Regions from separate parts of the Pseudomonas sp. PB103 genome, predicted to be linked through region 1. Evidence: predicted binding sites of a transcription regulator. Region 1 holds the regulator's gene; each other region holds the start of a gene.
What was found. Region 1 encodes FliA, which starts transcription of late flagellar genes. Its sites were predicted from a motif close to CTAAAGTTTNNNNNNNNNNNGCCGNTAA; they were not measured.
Positions count from the first base shown of each region.

Region 2: the regulator FliA is predicted to act here: its motif matches at 1,440-1,467, upstream of EJA70_RS20330 (methyl-accepting chemotaxis protein).
Region 3: the regulator FliA is predicted to act here: its motif matches at 1,772-1,799, upstream of EJA70_RS27690 (methyl-accepting chemotaxis protein).

Region 1 covers NZ_RWIL01000069.1:8,111-12,319, forward strand. Annotated here, with positions in the region: gene EJA70_RS13190 (protein phosphatase CheZ) at 1-787, opposite strand, end outside; gene EJA70_RS13195 (chemotaxis response regulator CheY) at 806-1,177, opposite strand; gene fliA (RNA polymerase sigma factor FliA) at 1,344-2,084, opposite strand; gene fleN (flagellar synthesis regulator FleN) at 2,081-2,911, opposite strand; gene flhF (flagellar biosynthesis protein FlhF) at 3,028-4,209, opposite strand, start outside.
Region 2 covers NZ_RWIL01000114.1:1,692-5,900, forward strand. Annotated here, with positions in the region: gene EJA70_RS20320 (inorganic phosphate transporter) at 1-55, opposite strand, end outside; gene EJA70_RS20325 (transporter) at 282-1,304, opposite strand; gene EJA70_RS20330 (methyl-accepting chemotaxis protein) at 1,579-3,204, shown strand; gene EJA70_RS20335 (hypothetical protein) at 3,314-3,754, shown strand; gene EJA70_RS20340 (hypothetical protein) at 3,904-4,209, shown strand, end outside.
Region 3 covers NZ_RWIL01000157.1:21,676-25,884, forward strand. Annotated here, with positions in the region: gene EJA70_RS27690 (methyl-accepting chemotaxis protein) at 1-1,703, opposite strand, end outside; gene EJA70_RS27695 (hypothetical protein) at 2,084-2,617, shown strand; gene EJA70_RS27700 (GNAT family N-acetyltransferase) at 2,668-3,582, opposite strand; gene EJA70_RS27705 (phenylacetate--CoA ligase family protein) at 3,582-4,209, opposite strand, start outside.

The DNA of each region.
Region 1 (4,209 bases):
AGAACCCGAGGCTGGATAACAAATCGTCCACATCGTCCTGACCGGACACAACGTCTTCTCGTTTATCGGCATGAATCTGCGGACCTTCACCCTGCGAGAGATGTTTTTGTGGATCTTTTTCTGCAAGCATCGCGGCGCGGTCATGTTCGATGCCCGCAAAGCGGTCGACCTGACTGGCCATGAGCACGAGTTTGAGCAAATTGCTTTCGACTTCGGTGACCAGTTGGGTCACACGCTTGATCACCTGACCGGTCAGGTCCTGGTAATCCTGGGCCAGCAGGATGTCGTTAAGATTGCTCGACACCGCACGGTTGTCCGTGCTGCTGCGCGACAGAAAACCGTCGACCCGGCGCGCCAGCTCGCGGAACTCTTCAGCCCCGACTTCGCGACGCATGAAGCGACCCCAATCGGTGCTCAAGGCCTGGGCTTCATCGGCCAGACTGTTGACCACCGGCGTGGCGCTTTCCACCAGATCCATGGTGCGGTTGGCCGCGGCCTCTGTCAGCTTGACCACATAGCCCAGGCGTTCGGTGGCGTCGGTGATTTGCGACACTTCCTCGGCCTGCGGCATGTTCGGATCGATCTGGAAGTTGACGATCGCACTGTGCAGTTCACGTGTGAGCTTGCCGACTTCCTGATACAGGCCACGGTCACGGGTCTGATTGAGCTCATGGATCAGTTGCACAGCGTCGCCGAACCTGCCTTTTTCAAGGCTCTCGACCAGTTCGACCGCGTGTTTTTTCAGGGTCGACTCGAAATCGCCCTGTGAAGATTCGTTATGCTCCATAGCTCCCCCGCGCGTTCATCAGCCGATGCGTTCGAAAATCTTCTCGATTTTGTCTTTCAACGCCTGAGCCGTGAAAGGTTTGACTACGTAGCCGTTTACACCGGCCTGAGCGGCTTCAATGATCTGCTCGCGCTTGGCTTCAGCGGTCACCATGAGAACGGGCAGATGCTTGAGTTTTTCATCGGCACGCACGTGGCGCAGCAGGTCGATACCGGTCATGCCCGGCATGTTCCAGTCTGTTACCAGAAAGTCGATGCTTCCGCTGTTGAGCACCGGAATGGCGGTAGTGCCATCGTCGGCCTCGACGGTATTGGTGAACCCAAGATCGCGCAGCAGGTTCTTGATGATCCGCCGCATCGTTGAGAAGTCATCAACGATGAGGATTTTCATGTCTTTGTTCAATTCGACCTCCAAGCAGTCTTAAACGCGCCCAGCACCTGGACGCGCCACTTCAATCAATCGGCGCAGCACTCGAAGACTGTCTGGAGCACAACAGAGCAAGACCGGTGCCGTTCATCACCGCACCAGCCTCGTTCGCAGTGTCCCCACACTGCCTTCAGCGCGCTCGCCACTCCCCCAAACGCCCCCGCAAGCGGGCCGCGCACTGGCTGTGTAACTGGCTGACCCGCGATTCACTGACGCCAAGGACTTCACCGATCTCCTTGAGGTTCAGCTCTTCGTCGTAGTACAGCGCCAACACCAGTCGCTCACGCTCCGGCAAATTGGCAATCGCGTCCGCCAGCGCCGCCTGGAAGCGTTCATCTTCCAGATCGCGTGACGGCTCAAGATGAGCACTCGCGCCATCCTCGTGCAGCCCTTCGTGTTCGCCGTCCTGCAGCAGGTCGTCGAAACTGAAGAGGCGGCTGCCCAAGGTGTCATTCAAAATCCCGTAGTAATCGTCGAGACTCAATTGGAGTTCGGCCGCAACCTCGTGATCTTTAGCATCACGGCCGGTTTTAGCTTCAATTGCGCGAATCGCGTCACTGACCATACGGGTATTGCGGTGAACCGAGCGTGGCGCCCAGTCCCCTTTGCGCACTTCGTCGAGCATTGCGCCGCGGATTCGTATGCCCGCGTACGTTTCGAAACTGGCGCCTTTGCTGGCGTCATATTTGGTCGAGACTTCAAGCAGGCCGATCATCCCGGCCTGGATCAGGTCTTCGACCTGCACACTCGCCGGCAACCGTGCCAGCAAGTGATAGGCAATGCGCTTTACCAGTGGCGCGTAACGCTCGATCAACTCGTACTGCGCATCACGTGCCGACTTCTTGTAGTAATTCATACCGCTGGCGGTCATAGCACTGGCCCTGCCGTTTGCTGCACGAGGCGCTCGACGAAAAATTCAAGGTGGCCACGCGGGTTGGCGGGCAGCGGCCAGGTATCGACCTTCTGCGCGATCGCCTTGAACGCCAGCGCGCACTTGGAACGCGGGAAGGCTTCATAGACGGCACGCTGTTTCTGCACGGCCTTACGCACGCTTTCGTCGTAAGGCACGGCGCCGACGTATTGTAGAGCGACGTCAAGGAAGCGATCCGTGACCTTGGTCAACTTGGCGAACAGGTTGCGGCCTTCTTGCGGGCTCTGCGCCATGTTGGCCAATACGCGGAAGCGGTTCATGCCGTAATCGCGGTTGAGCAGTTTGATCAGCGCGTAGGCGTCGGTGATCGAGGTCGGCTCGTCGCACACCACCAGCAACACTTCCTGGGCTGCGCGAACAAAACTGACTACCGAGTCACCAATACCCGCAGCGGTGTCGATCACCAGTACGTCGAGATTGTCGCCGATGTCGCTGAACGCCTGAATCAGGCCAGCGTGTTGTGCCGGGCTCAGGTGGACCATGCTCTGGGTGCCGGACGCGGCCGGCACGATGCGAATCCCGCCGGGGCCTTGCAACAGAACGTCGCGCAGCTCACAGCGGCCTTCGATAACGTCAGCCAGCGTGCGTTTGGGCGTGAGCCCCAGCAGAACGTCGACGTTCGCCAGACCCAGGTCGGCGTCCAGCAACATGACCCGACGGCCAAGCTCTGCCAGCGCCAGGGACAAGTTCACTGACACGTTAGTCTTGCCGACGCCACCTTTGCCGCCGGTCACCGCGATCACCTGTACGGGATGCATGCTGCCCATGTTATTTCTTTACCTTGTCTTGCATAGACGGAGGCCACATTACTGGCTGCGCGTTCACAACCGGAACAATGCATGGCAGACCATCGATGTAGGTACAAAAACTGTTCATGAATACCTCAGCCTACCTGCTTGGTGGGGCTGTGATAGATATCAGCGAACATGTCGGCCATGGCTTCTTCGCTGGGTTCTTCCTGCATTTGCACGCTGACGGCGCGGCTGACCAATTGATGACGGCGCGGCAGATGCAGATCATCTGGAATCCGTGGGCCATCGGTCAGGTACGCGACCGGCAATTCATGACTGATCGCCAGGCTCAACACTTCGCCAAGGCTGGCCGTTTCATCCAGTTTAGTCAGGATGCACCCGGCAAGCCCGCAACGCTTGTAACTGTGATAAGCGGCGGTTAGAACCTGTTTCTGGCTGGTGGTTGCCAAGACCAGATAATTTTTTGAACGAATGCCTCGACCGGCCAGACTTTCGAGCTGCATGCGCAGGGCCGGATCGCTGGCTTGCAGGCCGGCAGTATCGATCAATACCACGCGTTTGCGCAGCAGTGGATCCAGCGCTTGCACCAGCGATTGGCCCGGATCGACGTGAGTCACCGGCACATTGAGAATGCGCCCCAGGGTCTTCAGTTGTTCCTGCGCACCGATGCGGAAACTGTCCATGCTCACCAGCGCGACATTCTGCGCGCCGTACTTGAGCACGTAACGCGCGGCGAGCTTGGCCAGCGTGGTGGTCTTGCCCATGCCGGCAGGGCCGACCATGGCGATCACACCGCCCTCTTCCAGCGGCTCGACTTCCGGTACGGCAATCATCCGCGCCAGGTGCGCAAGCAACATGCGCCAGGCCTGACGCGGCTCTTCGATATCGGTGATCATCGCCAGCAGATCGCGCGACAACGGCCCGGACAGACCGATGCGTTGCAGACGACGATAGAGGTTGGCTTGCGCCGGACGGCTGCCCTGCAACTGATTCCAGGCCAGGGTGCCGAGCTGAACTTCCATCAGCTCGCGCAGGCTGTTCAATTCAAAACGCATCGAATCCAGTGCGCGTGGATCGACGCCGCCGGAGGACTGCGCAGGCGCCGGGGCCGGACGCGCCGGAGCGGCGTACGTCGGCTCGCTCAGCGGCTCAGCGGCGGTCAGCGGCAGCCCAGCGGTCAACGGCAGACCGGCGAAGATCTGCCGATTGCTGTTGCCGTCGGCTTCGCCACGCAGGCTCAACTCGGCCTGGGCGGTGACGATGCGCGACTGGGTCTTGCGCAGCTCGTCTTCGAGTTCCATGTTCGGAACCCG
Region 2 (4,209 bases), on a different contig from region 1:
CCGGCCGGCCGCTGGCGGCGGAGGCCGAGCTGGCGGTCAGGGAGGGAGTAGCCATGGGAGGACAATCCTGAGCGAGGGAAGGAGTGTCGCCCATGATCATTGCAGAATGTTACAGAGAGACTGCGACAGATCAGTGTTTGGATGAATAGCGCAACCGTCGGTCTTCTGCTCGTTCCCACGCTCCGCGTGGGAATGCCGCCCGGGACGCTCCGCGTCCCTGTGACGCAGAGCGTCACTTGATGCATTCCCACGCAGAGCGTGGGAACGAGCGTGTGGAGACGTCAGTAGTCGCCTCTTTTACGGAAGGCCCAACGCCCGGCAATCACGGTAAACGTCGCCACCAGCGCGACCAGTATCCAGAACCCTTCCGGGTCCTGCGACAACGGCACGCCGCCGACATTCATGCCGAAAAAACCGGCAATGATGTTGATCGGCAACGCCAGCACTGTCACCACCGTCAAAGTAAACAGTGTGCGGTTGCTTTGTTCGTTGAGATTGGCGGCGATCTCTTCCTGGAGCAATTTGATCCGCTCACCCAACGCCGTGAGGTCGTTGATGATCAGCGCAAACTCCTCGGTGGACTTGCGCAACTCCTTGACGTCCTCCTTCTGCAACCACGGCGGCGGGCGATTGAGCAGACGCAGCAACGAGCCCGGCTCCAGCGCCAGCAACCGTTGCAAGCGCACCAACACCCGGCGGTTGGCACCGAGTTCGGCGCGGTTGGTCGACAGCCGTGAGGAGAGCAATTCGTCCTCGACCTGGTCAACGCTCAGGCTGGTCTTGCGCACGATCTGCGTCAGCACTTCACCCTGATCACGGAGCAGATGCACCAGCAGTTCCGACGGTGAACGAAAGCGCTCGCCGGCCTTCACCGACGAGCGCAATTTGTCCACCGAATGCAGCGGCTGCAAGCGCGCACTGACGATCAGTTTGCTGCGCACGCAGACCCACAGCGTCGACACGTCGGAGGAGACCATGCTGCTGAGGTTGAACACCACATCGTTGACCACCGCCAGCAACGCTGAGTCGACGTGTTCGATGCGCGTCGAACGCGAACCTTCGTGCAGCGCTTCGAAAAATTCTTCGGGCAATTGCAGATGACTTTTCATCCAGCGTTCACAGGCGGCGTGAGCCAGGTTCAGATGCAGCCAGAGAAATTCGCCACTGTCATTGTCGTCCTGCAAACAGCGCAAAGCGGTCGCCGAATCGACTTCGCGGCCACGTTCGCCGGGCAGGAAACGAAAGCCGTAGAGCAGGCCAAACAGATCAGGATCGCGATGGCTGATATCGAGGCTGTGGTTCATGAAGGCTCGCTGCGAAGAGGGTGCGCCGGGCGCGCAAATGGCAGGTTCACTGAGCCGCATCATCGCAATGTCACATGACGTTTGTGTGACAGCAAAATGACGTCAAATCAACGCATTACCAGCGGTCGGGAAAATCTCAAGAAGCGCTCTGGCGCGCCGATCACGGGTGAGTTAGCTTGCGCGCCATTGGCCTCGAGCCAAGGTTCGCCGACAGGGAAGTCCGGCCACTTTTCACGCCCGTTTTGGGCGTGCCTCATCCCTGTCATGAGTACCTGTGATGCTGCAAAAATCCCTGAGAGCGCAAATTCTCGCCCTGCTGAGCGGCAGCCTGCTGGCGATGTTGTTGATCGCGCTGGCCTGCTTTCATTTCCTGTCCAACGGCGTGCAAAGCTACAGCCAGTTGATCGCCGGCCCGTTGCACACCTCGCAACTGATCGACGAAGCCAACCTGCAATTCAAAGTGCAGGTGCAGGAATGGAAAAACGTTTTGCTGCGCGGCAAACAACCGGCGGACCTGGCCAAGTACTGGAGCCAGTTCGAAGACCGTCAGCGCGATGTACAGAAGATTCTCGGTGAACTGGCCAGCCAGAAAGGCATCGAGTCGAGCCTGAAATCGCGTATCGAACGTTTGCGTGAAGAACATCGTCAGTTGGGCAGCGCCTATCAGAAGGGCCGCGATGCCTACGTCGCTGCCGGCGGCGATCCGAGCGCAGGCGACAACGCCGTCAAAGGTGTCGACCGTGCTACCAGCGACCAGATGAGCGAACTGGTCGCCGAATTGCGCAAGCAGGGTAACGATCAATCGGCGCTGATCAGTGCCGAGGCCGACCGCACGGTGTTGTTCGGTCTGTTGGTGATGCTCGCTTCGGGTGTGGTGATCGGCCTGCTGAGCCTGTGGCTGGTCAACCGCAATCTGGTCGAGCCGATTCGCAAGCTCATCGACTACGTCACTCAGTTGAGTCGCGGCAAACTCGCTGAACGTGTGGTCAGCGACCGCCAGGATGAGTTGGGCAACCTCGCCGCTGCGGCCAACACGTTGCGTGATTTCCTCGCTGAAACCTTCACCCGTCTGCAACGCAGCGCCAGCGATCTGGACAGCGCCAGCGGCGAGTTGAATGCGATTGCCACGACCATGGCCGGTGGCACCAACGAGCAGTTCAACCGCACCGATCAAGTGGCCACGGCGATGAACGAAATGTCCGCCACCGCGCAGGAAGTGGCACGTCACGCCGCCGATGCCGCGCGTGCCGCCGACGATGCCGACCAGTCTGCCCAGCAGGGTGAAAAGGTCATGCAAAGCACCATCCATTCGATCACGCAGATGCGCGGCGAAATCGCCAACACCGCGACCGTCATCCGGCGTCTGGAAGCGGACAGTGGGCGCATTGGCAAAGTGCTGGAAGTGATTCGCGGCATTGCCGAGCAGACCAACTTGCTGGCACTCAACGCTGCGATTGAAGCGGCGCGCGCCGGTGAAGCCGGGCGTGGTTTTGCGGTGGTTGCCGATGAGGTGCGCAACCTCGCCCAACGCACCGCTGAGTCGATCATCGAGATCAACCAGATCATCCAGAACGTGCAGACCGGTGCGGTCGACGCGGCGCAAGCGATTGAAAGCGGTCAGTCGCGCAGTGATGAAAGCGTCGAGCAAGTGACCCAGGCGGGCGCAATGCTGGAGCGCATCACCCATGCAGTAGAGGCGATTCGCGACATGAACCGTCAGATCGCGACTGCTGCCGAAGAGCAGACCTCGGTGGCCGAGGATATCTCGCGCAACCTCACCGAGATCACCTCGATCGCTAGCACCAACCTCGACAACGTGCAGCGCACTGAAAGCGCCAGCCAGAACCTGCATGGTCTGTCAGGGCAACTGAACGAAGTCACTGCACGCCTGAGCGCGTGACCCTTTGACTGTGTACCGGTTCGGATACCGAGTCGCTACACAGTCGATCTCAAATTGACGCGGCCATGGTCGATGACCGGTTATCTATCACCGGCATTGGAGCACTCCCATGGTCAGCATCACTTCTGTTTCGATCAACCAGACCCTCAGCACCTCGACCAGCAAGACCGCAATCAGCGACGTCAGCGAAGACGCGGCAACCGCCGCCTCTTCGAGCACTGGGGCTGCCACCGACGCACCGAAAGCGGCCGGTGGCGCGGCGCCTTCGGGTGGCAGCAGTTCCAGCAGCAGCGAAGAATCGGATTCGGTGAAAGAACTGCGCAAGCAGATCGCCGAACTGCAAAAGCAATTGCAGGAACAACAGCAATCGCTGCAAGCGGCGCAGGCCAAGCAGGAAAGCTCGGAGGCCAAAGCCGCCGACGTTGCTGCCGCTCAAGCGCAGATCGCCAGCACCTCGGCTTCGCTGCAAACCGCCACATCGGCCTTGCTGCAGGCGCTGCAGGATTCGGACAGCAGCACCTCGGGCTCGCTGGTCAGCACAACGGCATAACCGTTGGTCGCTTTATCGGCGGTTTTACGCCTGAATGAGTCTGCACCTGTAATTTCTGACAGTAGACGGTCTTCGGCCTGCGCCTGATAGTCCTGACATGCCAGCGGATCAGGGCATAGGTGATTTGCGAACTTATCAGGAGAAAGGCAATGGCCGAAGAATTGTTACCAATGAGTCTTGTCGCGGGGCAAAAGACAGTTATCTATTCAAATGAAGTTGATGTCCTGACACCTAGAGTTGCCATTCCAGCTCGTGATTTTGTACTCGGTGAAGTCATCGTCGTTATGATGGGCGAAACCGAAGTTGCCCGACATGTTTACCGCGAAGGCGATCATTTTGTCGTGCATGTGATTCTGGATAAGTCGAAGCTGCATCAAGTTGTCGGTACGGTCGACTTTGGCTATAAAATTGTTGTCCTCAATGAAGACCAGAAAGAAAGAGTAGTGGCCGCTTCA
Region 3 (4,209 bases), on a different contig from region 1:
TTCTCCATGGCCGCGACCGAGGAACTCACGCCTTGGGTCAGGCGGGTCAGCATCTCGTTGATTTCCGAGGTACTGGCCTGGGTCCGGGCGGCGAGGGCGCGCACTTCATCAGCGACCACGGCAAAGCCGCGACCCTGCTCACCGGCGCGCGCGGCTTCAATCGCCGCGTTAAGCGCGAGCAAGTTGGTCTGGCCGGCAATCGCACCGATCACGCCGAGAATCTCGGTAATGCGCTGGGCGTCCTGCTGCATGTTTTCAACTTTGTGCGTCGCGCTGGCCACTTCGTCGATCAGCGCCACCACGCTGTTGGTTGCTTCGCCGACGACAACCCGCGAGCGGTCGGCGTTTTCGTTGGCGCGCTGAGTGAACGCTGCGGTTTCGGCGGCGTTTTGCGCAACGCTGTCTGCCGTCGAGCTCATCTCGGTGATGGCGGTAACGGTCTGATCGGTTTCCGAAGCATGACGCAGCAGAATCTGGCTGGTGTGTGCCGAGGTGCGTTGCAGGTTGTCGAGGCTCGACGCCATGGCGCCAGTGGCCTGGGTGACTTCGCCAATCATGTTTTGCAGGTAGGTGATAAAGGTGTTGATCGAGTGGCCGATCGCGCCGAGTTCATCTTCAGCGCGAATGGTGATGCGTTTAGTCAGGTCGGCATCGCCGCTGGAGAGCAGGTCGATATTGGCCTTCAGCGCTTTCATGCGCTGGATCAACTGGCGGATTGCGTAGACTTGCAGCAGCACCAGCAGAATCACTAGCGGAATCTGCAACAGACTCAGGGTGCTGAGTACATCGTCACGCTGCGCGGTGAGCATCTTGGTCGGCAGGGCGGTGGCGAGGAACCAGGGCGTGCCTTCGATCGGGCGCATGAAAAAGGTGCTGTCCTGACCGTTATTGTCGAACTCGACGCGTTGTGCCTGCTCGCGATTTTGCAGGCCGGTTTTGATCTGGCTGGCGAAGGTCGAGCTGCCGGCCAGTTCACTGATGTTCTTCAGTACGATCGGGCCGCTGATGCGCGAGCTGTTGCTGATGATCTTGCCGTCGGCCTCGACGATGAGCATCTCGGCGTTGAGGTCTTTTTCCTTGCGGGCGACCAGGTCGTTGAAGAAGCCGAGGGTCACGTCAATGGTCGACACGCCCCAGGCACTGCCATTTTTCTGGATCGCCATTGCGCAGTTGGTGCGCGGCTCGGCGCTGGCGTCGTCTTTATAGGCGGCGGCCCAGGCGCACTGACCGCGTGGCGTGGCCATGCCGCCCTTGTACCAGCTCTGGTCGTAATAGTTGGGCGCTGCGTCGCTGTTCCAGAAGGTGTTCACCGCCAGCTTGCCCGAGGCGTCGCGGTGCCAGAAGGTGCTGAATTTATTGCGCCCGGCTTCACGCTGGCCCGGCAATGGCCAGATCCCGCCACCAAAAACCTTCAGCTCACCGTACTGATCCACCAGCCCCGGCAATACCGTGTCGATCGCGGCACTGTCGAGCAGCGGGATGGTCTGGGTGATGCTGCGTTGTTGTGACTGAACCTTGTTCAGTTCCCCCTGAATCTGTTCGGCGACTTCGGCTATGCGGTTGAGCACCACTTGCTCTTCGGTGTGCCGCAATTTGGGCGCGACCAGTTGGCTGATACCGACCACCGTCAGCACCGACAGCAGCAGGATGAACAGAACCAGAAACAGGGTGTAACGAGCCTGAATGGTACGGAATGCGGGCATGGAAACCGGTCCTTGTGCTGCGATTCTTATTGTGGATTCGAGAGGGAAAACGCTGTGGGCTTTTATACGTATCGTCGGTGCCGGGGGAAGCTTTAGGTACTTTCGTGCAAGAAAACATATTGTCGACCGATGGAAAGTATCGAAAATCTTACAAGTGACTTATTGACTGTCGGGTTAGAGCAGAAGTACTAGACGAGGTATTTTGGTTGGAGGCTCTATAGCAATGCTTTCAGAGATTTTTCCGGTGTTCTGCAAATGTATCTGAATTGTAAAAAATCGATAAAAGCAGTTGGTGCCATTACTTTGCCCGTCGATACTTTCGTGCACTAAAACAGGTCAAAAAGGACATTTCCCATGTTGGCTTTACAAGGAGCAGAGTCATGACGATCGGTTACACCGGAGGTTGGCAGGCCAAAGGTGGCTTGTTGGTCAAGGACACCAGCTCTCGTGGCCAGGCGGTTTCGCAGAATGCCAAGGTCAAGCAGATGCTGGCACTGGTTGGCAATGACCCGAGCGTGCTTAATACCCTCGAGATGGACAAGCAGAAGCTGCACAAGAACATCAAAGGTTTCGACCCGGAAAACGTGTCGGCGAAACAGTTGGGTAATCTGAGTACGTTTTTGCGCAGTAAGGGCCTTATTTCTGATTTGACGGCGATGACGCTGCTCAATGCGGGCGACAAGTTCGACCGTTTTGGTGTGCAGAAGGAACCGGACGCCAAGTTCAATGCGCTGGAGTATTTCGCCACGCAACTGGATACCATCCAGACCAACAATATCAAGGGTGACAAATACGCCAATGGCTTGATCCCGGAGTACAAGAAAGCCATTTACGTGCTACAGAACCTCAAGACCTATGGCATGGGCAATGGCCAGACGGCGCCGACGGACCAGGGTATCCGCGCCAAAGCATAAGACCCGACGATGGCCCGTATGCCTGCGCTACGGGCCATTTTTGCGTTCCGTCATCCCGCGATATTGTGCTGGGCCTCTTCATGCAGGCGCTGCATGAGTGGGCATTGCAGTTGCAATGTTCTTCGACTGAAGCCTCGGTGGAACAGCGCGAGCCAACCACGATAGTCACCGTTGCCGGGGGCCAGCCCGGTGAATATGAAACCGATGGCGGCCAACCTGCTCAGGTCATGGGCAAATCGCCGGGACAGCCTGAGCCGGATTGACACCAGCCAATGTGCAGGCAAGTCGCGCAACTGTTTGAGCAAGCCATGGCCGAGTGTCTTCAGCACCATGTCATAACGATTGGCCTGTTGATCGATTTGAATCGCTGCGCCGCGCCAGTGAAAAGTGCGCTCCTGCGTTCCAAACACGCTGCTCAAATGTTGCATGAAATCCGCGCAACTCGCGGGCCAGCGCTGCTGTGGCAGAGGGCAACGATTGCCGTCAACGGGGCGGACCCCGATGACGATCGTTTCCGGCCCAGACTCGCCGAACGGTGAAGGGACATAGTCTGGCAATAGCCCGGTACTTTGAAAGCCAAGGTTGATCGCCATACGCTGCGTATAGGGATGGTGAGTCACCTGTTTGATCGATACATAGCGACAACCCAGTGCCTGAGCATGAGTCAATAATCGCTCGCCCAGGCGAGTCGCAATATTTTGACCGCGGGTTTGCGGGTGAACGACGCTCAACGCCAGTTCGGCGTTGTGCGCCGTAATGTCGCGTAACAGCGTAGCGTGCCCGAGTATCTGTTCATCCACCTCTGCGACTAAAGAATGCCAGCGGTTGTCAGTATGATTCTGGCTGATCATGCGTGGCAGATAGACATGCGGTTGAATGTAGCGGTCACCGTACACTTGGCGAAACAGCTGGCTGACAGCTGCCGCATCGGATTGGCGATAATTGCGCAAGATCAGTGGCTCCATCACGTGTACTCCATCGCACCAGGGCCATAGTCGCGCCGGTCGAGGAACCGCAGGCATTTGCCTGAGCGCGGGTGACGTTGCAGATCGTCTGTCCGGCAGCACTGCACCTGCAGATCCAGACGCTGATCGGCCTGCAGTTGATCGATCAGCGGGTACTGTTTGATCAGGGCGAGTTGAAGGGTTCGCTCGTCGTTGGTGCAGGCACGGGAAAATTCGCGCGGTACCCATTTCAGGGTCAATACATCCTTGTGAACCCTCTGCTCGATCACCAGTTGCCAGTCATCGCAACCGACCGAGTGCTGGACGATTTCGTCGATTTCGACAGGGCTCAGGGACAGCGTACCGACCCGTACCCGCTGGCTGTTGGCGCTGCGCCCCTTGAGCGCAAATTTGCGCATCGCTGTTCCGGCGGGCTCCCGCCAACAGGCGCGATCACCCACGGGATAACGAATCAACGGCATCAATCGGCGCGTGAGGTTGGTCAACACCAGCATGCCCGTGCGATCGCAGTCGTCAATGACTTCCCCCGATTGCTCGTCAATGATTTCCAGCACGGCGTGAGCGTCCGGCATGCGATGTTCGCCGTCTGCGCAGTCACGGTGGCTGGCGCCAATAAATCCCGCGTCG